Regions from separate parts of the Ruegeria sp. AWH4_226 genome, predicted to be linked through region 1. Evidence: riboswitches for the same ligand, from Rfam matches in the RefSeq annotation. Region 1 holds a riboswitch; the other holds the start of a gene.
What was found. Region 1 has a riboswitch for cobalamin ahead of ACXAET_RS11550 (DUF1636 family protein). Riboswitches for the same ligand answer to the same signal wherever they lie in the genome.

Region 1 (5,685 bases):
CTGGAGTGTTTTCGCGTTGCCCGTAAAGTCTTGGATGCCGGTTAAGTTCTAAAGGCTTAGACAAAAGCGTGTATCATACTGTAAACGCGCAGGTTCGTCACGAACGGCTTGCGCGCGCCATGCGAAACAGCAGCAGGAACACGAAAACCGAACCGATTGAGGTCGTGACTATTCCGACAGGCAGTTCCTGAGGTGCCAGCAAAAGCCTGCTGACGATATCTGATCCCGTTAACAACGCCGCACCCACTAATGCGGCTGTTGGTAAAAGCTGCCGGTGTAAGGGGCCGACAATACCTCGGGCGATATGTGGCACCATTAAGCCGACAAACCCAATCACTCCCGCGACCGAGACGAAAACCGCGGTAGCGAGGGCCGCAGCAAAAAACATGCTAAATCGCAGCGCTTGCACCGGTACGCCGAGGGTTGAGGCCGTAAGATCCCCGGTCAGAAGGGCGTCCAACCAGCGACTGCGGTACAGCGAATAGGTTAAGATTAGCAGCAATCCGACGCAGACCAACGGGAAGGTTTCCCACCGGGCAAGACCCAGCCCGCCCAGCATCCAGAAAATCACTGAATGCGCCGCGCGGCTGTCGCCTGCAAAAATCAGATAGTTAGTGATGGCCGAAAACAGGAATGACACCGCCAGACCTGCAAGGATCAGTTTTTCCGGCGCGCTGGTTCGCAGTGCATGAACCAGCGCCAGCACGATACCAGATGCTATCAGCCCACCGAAAAATGCCGCAAGTGGCAAGGTCCAGAACCCCAGAAGATCTCCGGTCACAGTGATGACAAACACCGCTCCTGCCGCTGCGCCCGAGGACAGACCAAACAGGAAAGGGTCGGCCAGATCGTTGCGCGTTGTGGTTTGCAGAACAACGCCGACAATGCCCAGGCCTGCGCCAATTACGGCTGCGAACAATGCTCGGGGTAAACGCAGGTCAAAGACGATGCGATGCGTTGGACCCATGTCACCTTCGACTATGCCAGTCCCTATCAACACCGCGTTAACAGAATCCATGACAGGGATGGGCGTTGTCCCATACACGGTTGAGATAAGCAAAAGGGCGATCAGAGTGACCGCCCCCAGCAAGAATATCAGACCTGTTCGGCCCATATTAATTCAGACCCGGATGCATCGCCCGAGCCATTTTCGAGATCGCTTCGATATTCGCTGGCCCCGGAGTCATTTCTTCATACCGCAGCCCGATCCAGCGCTCGTTTTTCACAGCATCGGTTTCAGACATCACCGGGTGATCTTGCAGGAACTTAAAGGTATCCTCGGCGCCGTTGCCGGTTTGATAATCCAGCAAAATCAGGAATTCCGGGTTCGCGGCTGCGACGGCCTCCCACGAGGTTCGACCCCAACTGGTATCCATGTCGTGCGTAACGTTTTCACCGCCCGCAGCAGCGATCATTGCATCAGGAATGGCAAACTTGCCTGCGGTAAAAGGCGCGTCCGCCGGACCGTCCAACAGGAACACCCGTGGTTTGGGTAGTTCTGCGGTCTGTGCTTCAATAGCGGCCAGTTCTTCTTTCCAGCCGTTTACAAGCCCTTCTGCTTTGTCTTCGACATGCATGACCTTGCCCAGGCGCAAGACATCATCGAACAGAAGGTCCATGCTGGCGGCCGGGCGATCTTTGTCCAAATGCACACAGCTTTCGGTCAGGATCATAGTCTTTATCCCAAAAGGCTCCAGTGTGTCCGGTGTCACATCGCCGCCGGGCTTCATACCGTAATACCAGCCAGCAAAGAACAGATCAGGCTCGACCGCGACAAGGTTTTCGACGGTTGGGTATTTCGGTGCGATCTCGGGGATGTCACCACGCAGTTGGTCAAATTCGGGGCTGGTCTTGTACCAGCCTGTGATGCCGGTCAGGCCGACAATCTTGTCTTGAAGTCCCAATGCAAAAGCCATGTCGGTCATGTTCATGTCATGCACCACAAGGCGCTCGGGTTTGGTGTCGAAAACCAGCGGTTCGCCGCAATTGTCAATGGTCACTTCGTGCGCGGACGCGCCACCTGCGATCAGCATGGCCAGCGCCACAGACCAAAATTTTCTCATGAGAAGCACTCCCTTTTTTAGGTTGAAACAGTTGTTTTTCTTATATCCAGCGCCGGGATTACGCGGCCTTCGTGATGAAAGCACAGGTAATCGACACCAAACGTGTCGCGCACGTGCTCGGGCGTCAGCACCTTGGCCACGGGGCCAAAACTGGTGATCCGGGTAGATTTCATCAGCGCGACATGAGTGGCAAATTCGGGGATCATAACCAGATCGTGCACGATCATCACCACCGTGATGCCAAGGTCGGCGACCAATGACAGCATCCTGCCCTTGGCGTCAGGATCAAGATGATTTGTCGGCTCGTCCAGAAACAGTAACGAGGGATTTTGCGCCAGGGCACGGGCGATATGGGCGCGCTGACGCTCACCGCCGGACAGGACCGCCATCTTTTTTTCTGCCAGACCATCCAGTCCGGTCAGGTTAATGATCCGGTCCAGATCCTTGGCGTGCTCCTCGGTAGATCGGTCCGAAAGGATCGGAATCTGACCCAATGCAACATAGTCCCGCAAACCAAGCCGGCCATCCGGCAATTCCTGCTGACTGACCACGGCCATCATTCTGGCCCTTTCCGCAGCGGACATCTGTTTCAGGCTTTGGCCTTTGATCCAAACATCGCCCAAAACAAGCTCTGCCGCCCCGCACAGCAGGTTCAGCAGTGTCGTCTTTCCCGCGCCGTTCGGTCCGGCGATGGCGAGGATGGCCCCCTCTTCCAGCTCAAATGATGCGTGCTGCAGAAGCACGTCGCCGTTGAGGGCGTAGTATTCAAGATCACGCGCAACCAAAAAAGAAGGGCAGGTCATCCGGACGTCTCCACTTCGATTCGGGGCATTCGGGATAAAGTCTTGCGAAACAATGCGCGCGGTCTTTCCGTGGCATTGGTCCAGCCGTCTGAACTGTTTTGATATTGATGTGCAAACTCTGCCAGCGCCTGAATATCCTGCTCGGTTTGAATATCACCGAACAGATATTGGGCTTTGCCATGGGCTTGAAACCCAACGGTTGTCGGTCTTTCGCACCCTGCCATGCAAGCAATAGCGCGAACCAAGAAGCCGGTCGGCAACTTGTCGGTCAGCGACTGGCTTAATGCTTCTGCAGACATACCCTCTTTGCAGCTCGAACATATCAGCAGGAAATGATCACGTGTCGCTGGCATACTGCGCTCCGCTTGATGCAAAGCGCAAAAAGAAGGTGCCAAGTGTCAGAACACGCATATGACGTGTCATCAAAGCCTCCTTCCAGGACGCCCCGCCCCGGGTTGGTTTATACTTGATGGCAGGTCTCCTGACTTGCGGGTCATCGCTTGGCCATCCTTCCCGACCTTTCGGCCAGTGGATTCTTGGCGTCGCTCACCGCTTACAGTTGCGGGGGCAGTCACGGATTTGGCGCCACGCGGCAGTCCTCACCGTATTCCCTTTTCATCCATGGGCGCATGTCCCAGGGAACCATCGTGTTTAACGAGTGCCTGACTTCGCTGCATGCGTCAATACAGGAATACGCGACCCACCATAAAATCAGGTCGCCGGTTGAGGATATTCGGAAAGCCGCGTCGGCAAACAGACTGCGGTTGGCTTGAGCTAGGGCTTACAGTCCGGGAATCGCGCAGGGCAATCTACTGCTAGCAGCAACGGGGCAGACGCTATGACGCGTCAGTCAACGCCCTCGCGCATCCACTGCTGCAGCCGGGCGATTGAGTGTTCGGACATCACCCCGCATCCGGGATCCAGCACCAGCGGGCCGGGTCGATACCCCCGGGATTTCAAGCCGCGGTGGACGCTTTCAACAAGCCTGATGTCCTCCTCGACCGTGGTTTCCCGATCCTGAACGGCCAGTTGCCGGATCACTGCGCTTTCTGAACCGCCTTCGGTGTACCACCCACGGAAAACGGTACAGTGGTCAGCATCATTGGCACGCCAGTGATATGTGTTCAGCACGTTGCCCGGGTAGCATTGAAACGAAAACATCGGCCACAGGAACCACGACTGATAGTCCCCGGCATGGGGCACCGACAAGTCGATCGGATAGGTCATCTTGTCGAGGCTCTGACACTCGGTTGTATGACGCAGGACGTACCCGCCGTTCGCATCGGGCTGGATGTCATATGTTTCGGGTTTCACCACACCCTCGGCGAAGGTCGGGTGATTGGTCGGGCAGTGATAGCATTCCGAGTAATTCTCGACACTAACCTTCCAGTTGCAGTTCTCTGGTATCTCGACCCATTCCAGTGGTTCGAGATCGTCAATCTGAGGCACAAAAGCGCGGATTTCTTCGCGTACGCCGGGGTACCACTCATCCATTGGGGCGGCTTCGTCATCCAGGTTGACGAAGATGAAACCATTGAACACCTCAGTCCGGACCGAGGTCAGGCAGATCGCGCTGCGGTCAAAGCCGGGGACGGACTTGATATTTGGTCCGGCCCGCAGTTGGCCGGACAGCTCATACGTCCAAGCATGATAAGGGCAGACGACGACGCGGGTGTTTCCCGCACCCGTCACCATTTCATGCGCACGGTGCTGGCAGACATTGTAAAAAGTGCGGATTTCGCCATCGCGCCCGCGGATGCAGAACAGGTTTTGCCCGGCGATTTCGAACGCAAAGTAGTCGCCTGTTTCCCGCACCTGCGCCACATGGCCGGCAAACTGCCACGTTCGCGCAAGAAGTCCCTGCATCTCACGCTCGAAAATTGCAGCGTCGGTATAGTACCGAGCGTCCAGAGAGTGGGTCAGCGGTGCGTTCATTCGGGCTCCTCCGCGTAGAGGCCTAGTTGGTGTCTGCGTTGGTGAAATCTTGCCACGCGCTCGACAATCTCATCGCTGGAGCCGGCGATCACGAAGGACAGTAGCGTTTCCAGCAAAGCGATGGTCGAAACGGATGACGGGAAGAATTGCGGTGTGTCGGCGGCCACGACAAACCCGTGCTGCGCGTTCAGTATGACCGGACTGGCAGGGCTGTCTGAAATGCCGATGACAGTTAAACCTTGTTGCCGCGCCAGTTTGATCGCCTCAATTACCTCGGTGCGGTAGGGATGGCATGTAATGGCAATCAGCACGTCCTGTTCATCAGCCCAGGCCAGATCGTCCACCGGTGTGGAGCCGGGTCTGGGGATGGCATGGAATTGCTTCATCCCCGTTGAGGCAAGATACGTGAAATTCCGCGCGTTCGAATTGTTGACGCCGACGCCCAGAGTAAACACCTGTCGTGAAGTCCAGATCGTTTCGGCGGCTTTCTCAAGGCGCTGAGCATCAATCCCTGCAAAGGTTTCTTCGATATTGCGGATCGCGGCACCGATCATATCGGCATAGAGCCCACCCATCTCACCGGACTTGCCGATGTCCTGCAGCCAACGGGCGCGGTCGGGAAACGAGACCGTGCCTTTACGAATCGCATCGCGGAAGGGTGCGCGGAAATCCTCGTAGCCTTCGAACCCCACCTGTCGGGCCATGCGCACGAAAGTGTTCGGCTTGACGTTGGCGGCCTCGGCGATCTCGCGCACTGTTGAAACCCCAACATCCGTTGGGTTTTCCAGCACGTAACGCGCGGCTTTCTGGGCCTCGGGCGTCAGGGCGTCCCATTCCTGGCTCAGTCGGTTTAGAACGATTGATGATACATTTGTGTCATTCAT
Region 2 (5,685 bases), on a different contig from region 1:
AGGCCGACCAAAACACAAACAGAAATCAACCGCAGCCACATGATTAAAACGCCGCGCTCAGGCCGATGTAACCGGTGCGCCCGCGTTTGGCGTAGCCCCAGACGTCGGAGTATTCCCTGTCGAACAGGTTAACGATGCGTCCGGTCAGCTTGACATTGTCGGTCAACGAATACTGCGCCGCAACATCAACGGTCACGTAGTCAGGCAACTTCTTTGTTTCAAAGCTTCCGAAAAACTGCGTGTCGTAGTTGTCGGCTACATAACGAATATCGCCGGTGACAGATCCGCGACCCTGCAGGAACTCTTGCGTTGCGGTCAGCAGAAATTCGTGACGAGGACGGCGTACTTCCACTGATCCATCCGGGTTTTCCGCATCAATATAGGTATAGCTTAGACGCAGATCGAGCGTGTCTGTCGCCTCAATCGTGCCCGAAACCTCGACCCCGCGGCGGGTACTGTCCCCGGATTGGTTGATAAAGGTTGAACTGCCCAAGGTCGGATCAAAAACGGACGTGATCTCATCCGTCAGGTCGTCATGGAACAGAGTCACATCAACCAATCCGCGACCAGCCCAGAACGGCACCTCGGCGCCCAAATCGAAAGATTTGTTTTTCTCGGGTTTCAGGTTTGGGTTGCCGACAAATCCAAAAGAGTCAGCAAACAATTCGAAATAGGATGGATTGACGATGCCAGTACCGGCTGAACCGTGCAAACGGACGCCTTGGGGCAGAGTGTACGACGCCGCCACTGTCCAGGTGAAGTCATTCTCGAACGTTTTGTTGTTGTCGTACCGGACGCCGGCCTGAACATTCAATCCATTCTCCAGAGATCCCCGATACTCCAGCGCGTATGATGTTGTTTCGCGTTCAAACTCGGGATCAGAGGAACTGCTGTCCTCTTCCCATTCCACAATTCCGTTCAGCAAGTGGTTGCTGTCAACCGTCGCGCGCCCGTCCAGTCCGAGGCTGAGAAGATAGCGGGCCGAGTCCCGATCCGTTTCGGTAGGTGTGCCACCATTGGTGGATTGTTCGTTGTCCGTTCGATCATAGCTGAAACGGTGAACCATTTGACCTCCTCTTGCCTCGTATTCGGCGTAGACCTGACCAAGCCGCTCTTTCCGCTCAGACCGTTGGCTAGGATCGTCCACGACGTAACCCTCAGGGGTGGTGGCCAGAGAGTCTGTGCTGTCGAAGTCATAGTTTTCATCTGAATCGCGAAACACAAGCCCGAGTTTCAGCCCTTCGGCAACAAAATAGTCTGCGGTCAGGTCAATCGTGGTGCGGTCAACACTGTCTTTTTCCCCATTGCTGCCAGAATAATCATAGCCGTCATCGTCCAGCCGGGCGATACCGACGGCCACGCCGCCTTTATCGTTACGATAGGAATACCGTGCGGACGCGTTGTACCCGTCGCCAAATTCAACTGTGCCACCATATTCGTGACCCAGCCCACCTCTCTTGGTGATGATGTTGACCACACCAGCCGAAGCGTTCGAACCATAGAAAACGGATTGCGGCCCGCGTAAAACCTCGATTCGCTCAATATTGGCCGTCTGAATGCCTGACAGGATGTATTCTCCATCACCACCCGCTGCCGGAACGCCGTTGATCAGTATCAACGTATGGTTGGCTTCGGCGCCGCGGATACGAACTTGCGTGAACGCGTCACCTGATCCGTTGACGGACATACCTGGAACAGAGCGCAGGGCATCCTGCACTGTCGTGATGCCGCGCCGCGCAATCTCTTCAGCGGTGATCACGCTGGCTGCGCGACCGTATTTTTTTTCTTCGATCGGAGTGAAACCCCCGGATATTACAATTTCTCCGATATCAATAGTCTCTTGCGCTTCAGCGCTCGTCGAAGCTGTTAGAATTGTAGCAACAGTGGCATTTAACAGGGCGGTTTTCTTCATTGGTTGTCCCTAAGATCCCCTTCTTGGCGAAGGGGAAAAAGACACCTTTTCTGGTGCCTTTATTGGTAATTGTCGTTGGAGGAAAACAACCTCCGCAGACGGCGAAATGTCACCGCTACGGATAGACCGTTGCCAAAGACGCGCCCCGCGTCCGGACCGGGTGATCGCTCTGGCAGGTCTCCTGACTTGCGGGTCGAGGCTTGACCGGGCCTTCCCATCCCAATGGGGACAGTGGCATGTGCCAGCAAAGCTCACCGCTTACAGTTGCGGGGGCAGTCGAGGATTTGGCGCAAAGGCCGCACCCCGTTCCCTATTATCCGGATGGTGTCCCAACCGGACCAGAACGCGCGGAAATTGGCTGAACCGTCTGTGATTTGTCAATCATGAAATTGCAGCAAGTCTCCAAATTCTTGATGCGCCGTCTCCGAAGCCTGCCATGCCCATGTATTAGAGGCGGTCGGCTGTCCACAAATCTTGATTTGTAACTCATCACCGCTGGCTCAACGGCTATGGCCCCATGCGCGATCTCGGCTGTTAGGACATCGACTGCGTTGTAGGTCCTGAGAGGGTCAATTTGTTGTGCGTAAGGTAATTGCCCTGCTTGCGAGTTCTGTCCGAATATCGTGCAACCTCTGCCAGCCATGCATTCTGCTTCTGATCTGCATGTCTCTGCTGCAACGGGATTCGGTTTTAGGGTAAGTTTCTTGCGGCTTCATGTCCGGGTAGAGTCGACGAGATTTCGTAGCTTTCGCTCCGGATGTTGTGGCATAGGCGTTTTATGAACGAACTTCCGAAGCGCAAGACTTTACCCCGGCTTGACGAAAGCCTGCTGACGCATCTGCCACCGTTTTCAAAACTGGATCGGCGGCAACTGCGCACGATTCTGGATCAGGCAAGCTCTCGCCGATACGAGGCCGGCGTCGCAATTTTCGAAGAAGACGCACCAGCCGACCGTTTTTATTTGTTGCTTGATGGATATGTTCGCGTTGTTCGGATCACCCCGACAGGCGAACAGGTCACTGCGTTGCACATTCCAGCGGGGCAACTCATTGGTTTTGCGAGCGCGCTTGGGCGGCAGACTTATCCGGCGACGGCGATAACGGCCACCGAAAGCATCGCGCTGAGCTGGCCCATGAAGCTTTGGGAAATTTTCGCGGCGGAATATGACGGTTTTTCAACCGAAACCTACAAGACAATTGGCAACCGCTTGGGTGAGTTAAACAATCGGGTCGTTGAAATCTCAACTCTGCAGGTTGAACAACGCATCGCCAACGCGCTGCTGCGTCTTATCCACCAGACCGGGCGAAAAGTTCCGGACGGGATCGAAATCGATTTTCCAATAACGCGCCAGGACCTGTCGGAATTGACTGCAACCACCCTGCACACCGTCAGTCGGACGCTGAGCGCATGGGAGAAGAAAGGGCTGGTTGAAAGCCGACGAAAAAGGATCAAGGTTCTTGATCCTCCTGCGTTAGTTTTAATCTGCGAGGCCCCAGTAGACTAGGGTTGTTGCGCCTCTTCCAACTCGGCAACGAAGGCATCCATATCCAGGCTGTGTTTGCGGCAAGCGTCAGCGATCGTGTGAAAGGGGCAAATAACGCGGCCTACGCACAGCATCCGATGACGCAAAAACACGCTAATCGTTTGCGATGAGCAGGACATAGTGCTTTCCAAGAACAGACCGGGTTCATCAAGGTTTGTGTTTGGCACAGACCTTCCCTCTTGGCTGAACGACTGGGCGTTGAGATGGTCAGAACGTTGCGCTTGCGCAATCTTGGTCCGTTTGTCATCGGCTAACTATTCCCCATTCCTTGCGAGCAGAGGTAAGCCAATGGCGGAAATCTTAACGAAATCGCGCGCGCGCAACATTTTTTACGGCGGCTCGATCTTTTTTGTCGTGGTCTTCGAGGCCCTGACCGTTCAGTCCCACCGGTATGTCGTCAGCACATCAACTTCGGGGATGGAGTTGAGTGATGCAGTCGTTCGCGGCAAACACGTTTGGGAAAAACACTCCTGCATCAATTGCCACAGTCTTCATGGAGAGGGCGCGTATTTTGCGCCCGAGCTTGGCAATGTCATGACCCGATGGGGCGTTCAAGACAGTCCCGAAGATGCCTTTGATATCCTGAAAGGCTGGATCGAGTCGCAACCAAGCGGCATCGAAGGGCGGCGTCAGATGCCCCGATATGAACTTTCCGACGAGGACATTCGCGGCCTTGCTGAGTTTCTTCGCTGGGCCGATCAAACCGATACGCAGGGCTGGCCGCCCAATGATGCCGGCTGACCGGGGAAAGGAGCAATCCATGAAATATCAATCTCAAAAAGTCGCCTATTGGTACTTCCTTGCGGCTTTGGCTTTGTTCGGTATTCAGGTGCTGGACGGGCTTCTTGCTGGGTGGATTTACGTATCCCCCAATTTTTTATCGGACATCCTGCCGTTCAACGTGATCCGTATGATCCATACGAACGCGCTGATTGTCTGGCTGTTGCTTGGTTTCTTTGGGGCCGCATATTTCTTGCTGCCGGAAGAAGCGGAGCGCGAATTGTGGTCGCCAAAACTGGCGTACCTGCAACTCATCATCCTGTTGGTGGGAACACTCGGTGCGGTAGTGTCTTACCTTGCGGGGATTCACGGCGGGCGTGAGTTTCTTGAACAACCGCTATGGGTCAAGTTCGGAATCCTCGTGGCTGCCTTGATCTTCCTGTTGAACGTGTCGATGACCGTGCTGGCAGGCAAGAAAACCGCGATTACCAATGTGCTCTTGCTGGGGCTTTGGCTTCTGTCCCTGCTTTGGGTCTTTGCTTTCATCAATCCAGACAACCTCAGCCTCGACAAGATGTATTGGTGGTTTGTTGTTCACCTTTGGGTCGAAGCCACATGGGAACTGGTGATGGCCGCCATTCTTGCCTTCCTGCTTCTCAAACTCACCGGTGTAGACCGGGAGGTGGTTGAAAAGTGGCTGTATGTGATCGTCGCAACAGCCCTGTTTTCAGGCATACTTGGGACCGGGCACCATTTCTATTGGATCGGATTGCCGGGCTACTGGCAGTGGGTTGGTTCAATATTCTCGACATTCGAAGTCATCCCTTTCTTCCTGATGATGTCCTTTGCTTTTGTGATGGTCTGGAAGGGGCGCAGGAACCACCCGAACAAGGCTGCGCTTTTGTGGTCGCTGGGGTCCAGCACCGTGGCCTTTTTCGGCGCTGGAGTTTGGGGATTCCTGCATACTCTGCACGGCGTCAACTTTTACAGTCACGGCACGCAGATCACCGCCGCCCACGGCCATCTCGCCTTCTTTGGGGCATATGTCGCGCTGAACCTGGCGGTCTTCACCTATGCGATGCCCATGTTGCGAAACCGGGCGCCCTACAACCAGGTTCTGAATATGGCGTCCTTCTGGCTGATGACGGGTGGTATGGCGTTCATGACTTTCGTGCTTACCTTTGCCGGCACTATCCAGACGCATATGCAGCGCGTCGTGGGTGACTACTACATGGAGGTGCAGGAAAGCCTGTCGATTTTCTACCTGATGCGGTGGGGGTCAGGGCTTGCCGTGGTGATCGGCGCGCTGCTGTTCATCTACGCGCTTTTGGTAGTGCGAAAGGACGAAGTCATCGCGCCCGGTCCTGTCAACACTGTTCCGGGAGAGTGAATGATGAATATCGCAGCGCAACCCCAACTTCCGTTTTATGAACCGTCAGGCCGCGAATGCGATTTGTTCGAAACGGCCTATGAAAATGGTTTGCCCCTTTTGCTGAAGGGGCCCACCGGA

Region 2: linked by a shared signal. The riboswitch ahead of ACXAET_RS17655 (TonB-dependent receptor plug domain-containing protein) and the one ahead of ACXAET_RS11550 (DUF1636 family protein) in region 1 are both predicted to bind cobalamin.

The regions. Positions count from the first base shown of each region.
Region 1 covers NZ_JBSWUU010000001.1:2,334,974-2,340,658, reverse strand. The annotation lists gene ACXAET_RS11570 (carboxymuconolactone decarboxylase family protein) at 1-45, shown strand, start outside; gene ACXAET_RS11565 (FecCD family ABC transporter permease) at 98-1,114, opposite strand; gene ACXAET_RS11560 (ABC transporter substrate-binding protein) at 1,116-2,063, opposite strand; gene ACXAET_RS11555 (ABC transporter ATP-binding protein) at 2,081-2,866, opposite strand; gene ACXAET_RS11550 (DUF1636 family protein) at 2,863-3,219, opposite strand; cobalamin riboswitch at 3,321-3,528, opposite strand; gene ACXAET_RS11545 (aromatic ring-hydroxylating oxygenase subunit alpha) at 3,713-4,801, opposite strand; gene ACXAET_RS11540 (MurR/RpiR family transcriptional regulator) at 4,798-5,685, opposite strand.
Region 2 covers NZ_JBSWUU010000002.1:477,294-482,978, reverse strand. The annotation lists gene ACXAET_RS17660 (ABC transporter substrate-binding protein) at 1-41, opposite strand, end outside; gene ACXAET_RS17655 (TonB-dependent receptor plug domain-containing protein) at 44-1,912, opposite strand; cobalamin riboswitch at 2,067-2,270, opposite strand; gene ACXAET_RS17650 (Crp/Fnr family transcriptional regulator) at 2,691-3,416, shown strand; gene ACXAET_RS17645 (hypothetical protein) at 3,413-3,574, opposite strand; gene ACXAET_RS17640 (c-type cytochrome) at 3,744-4,196, shown strand; gene ACXAET_RS17635 (cbb3-type cytochrome c oxidase subunit I) at 4,216-5,565, shown strand; gene ACXAET_RS17630 (AAA family ATPase) at 5,569-5,685, shown strand, end outside.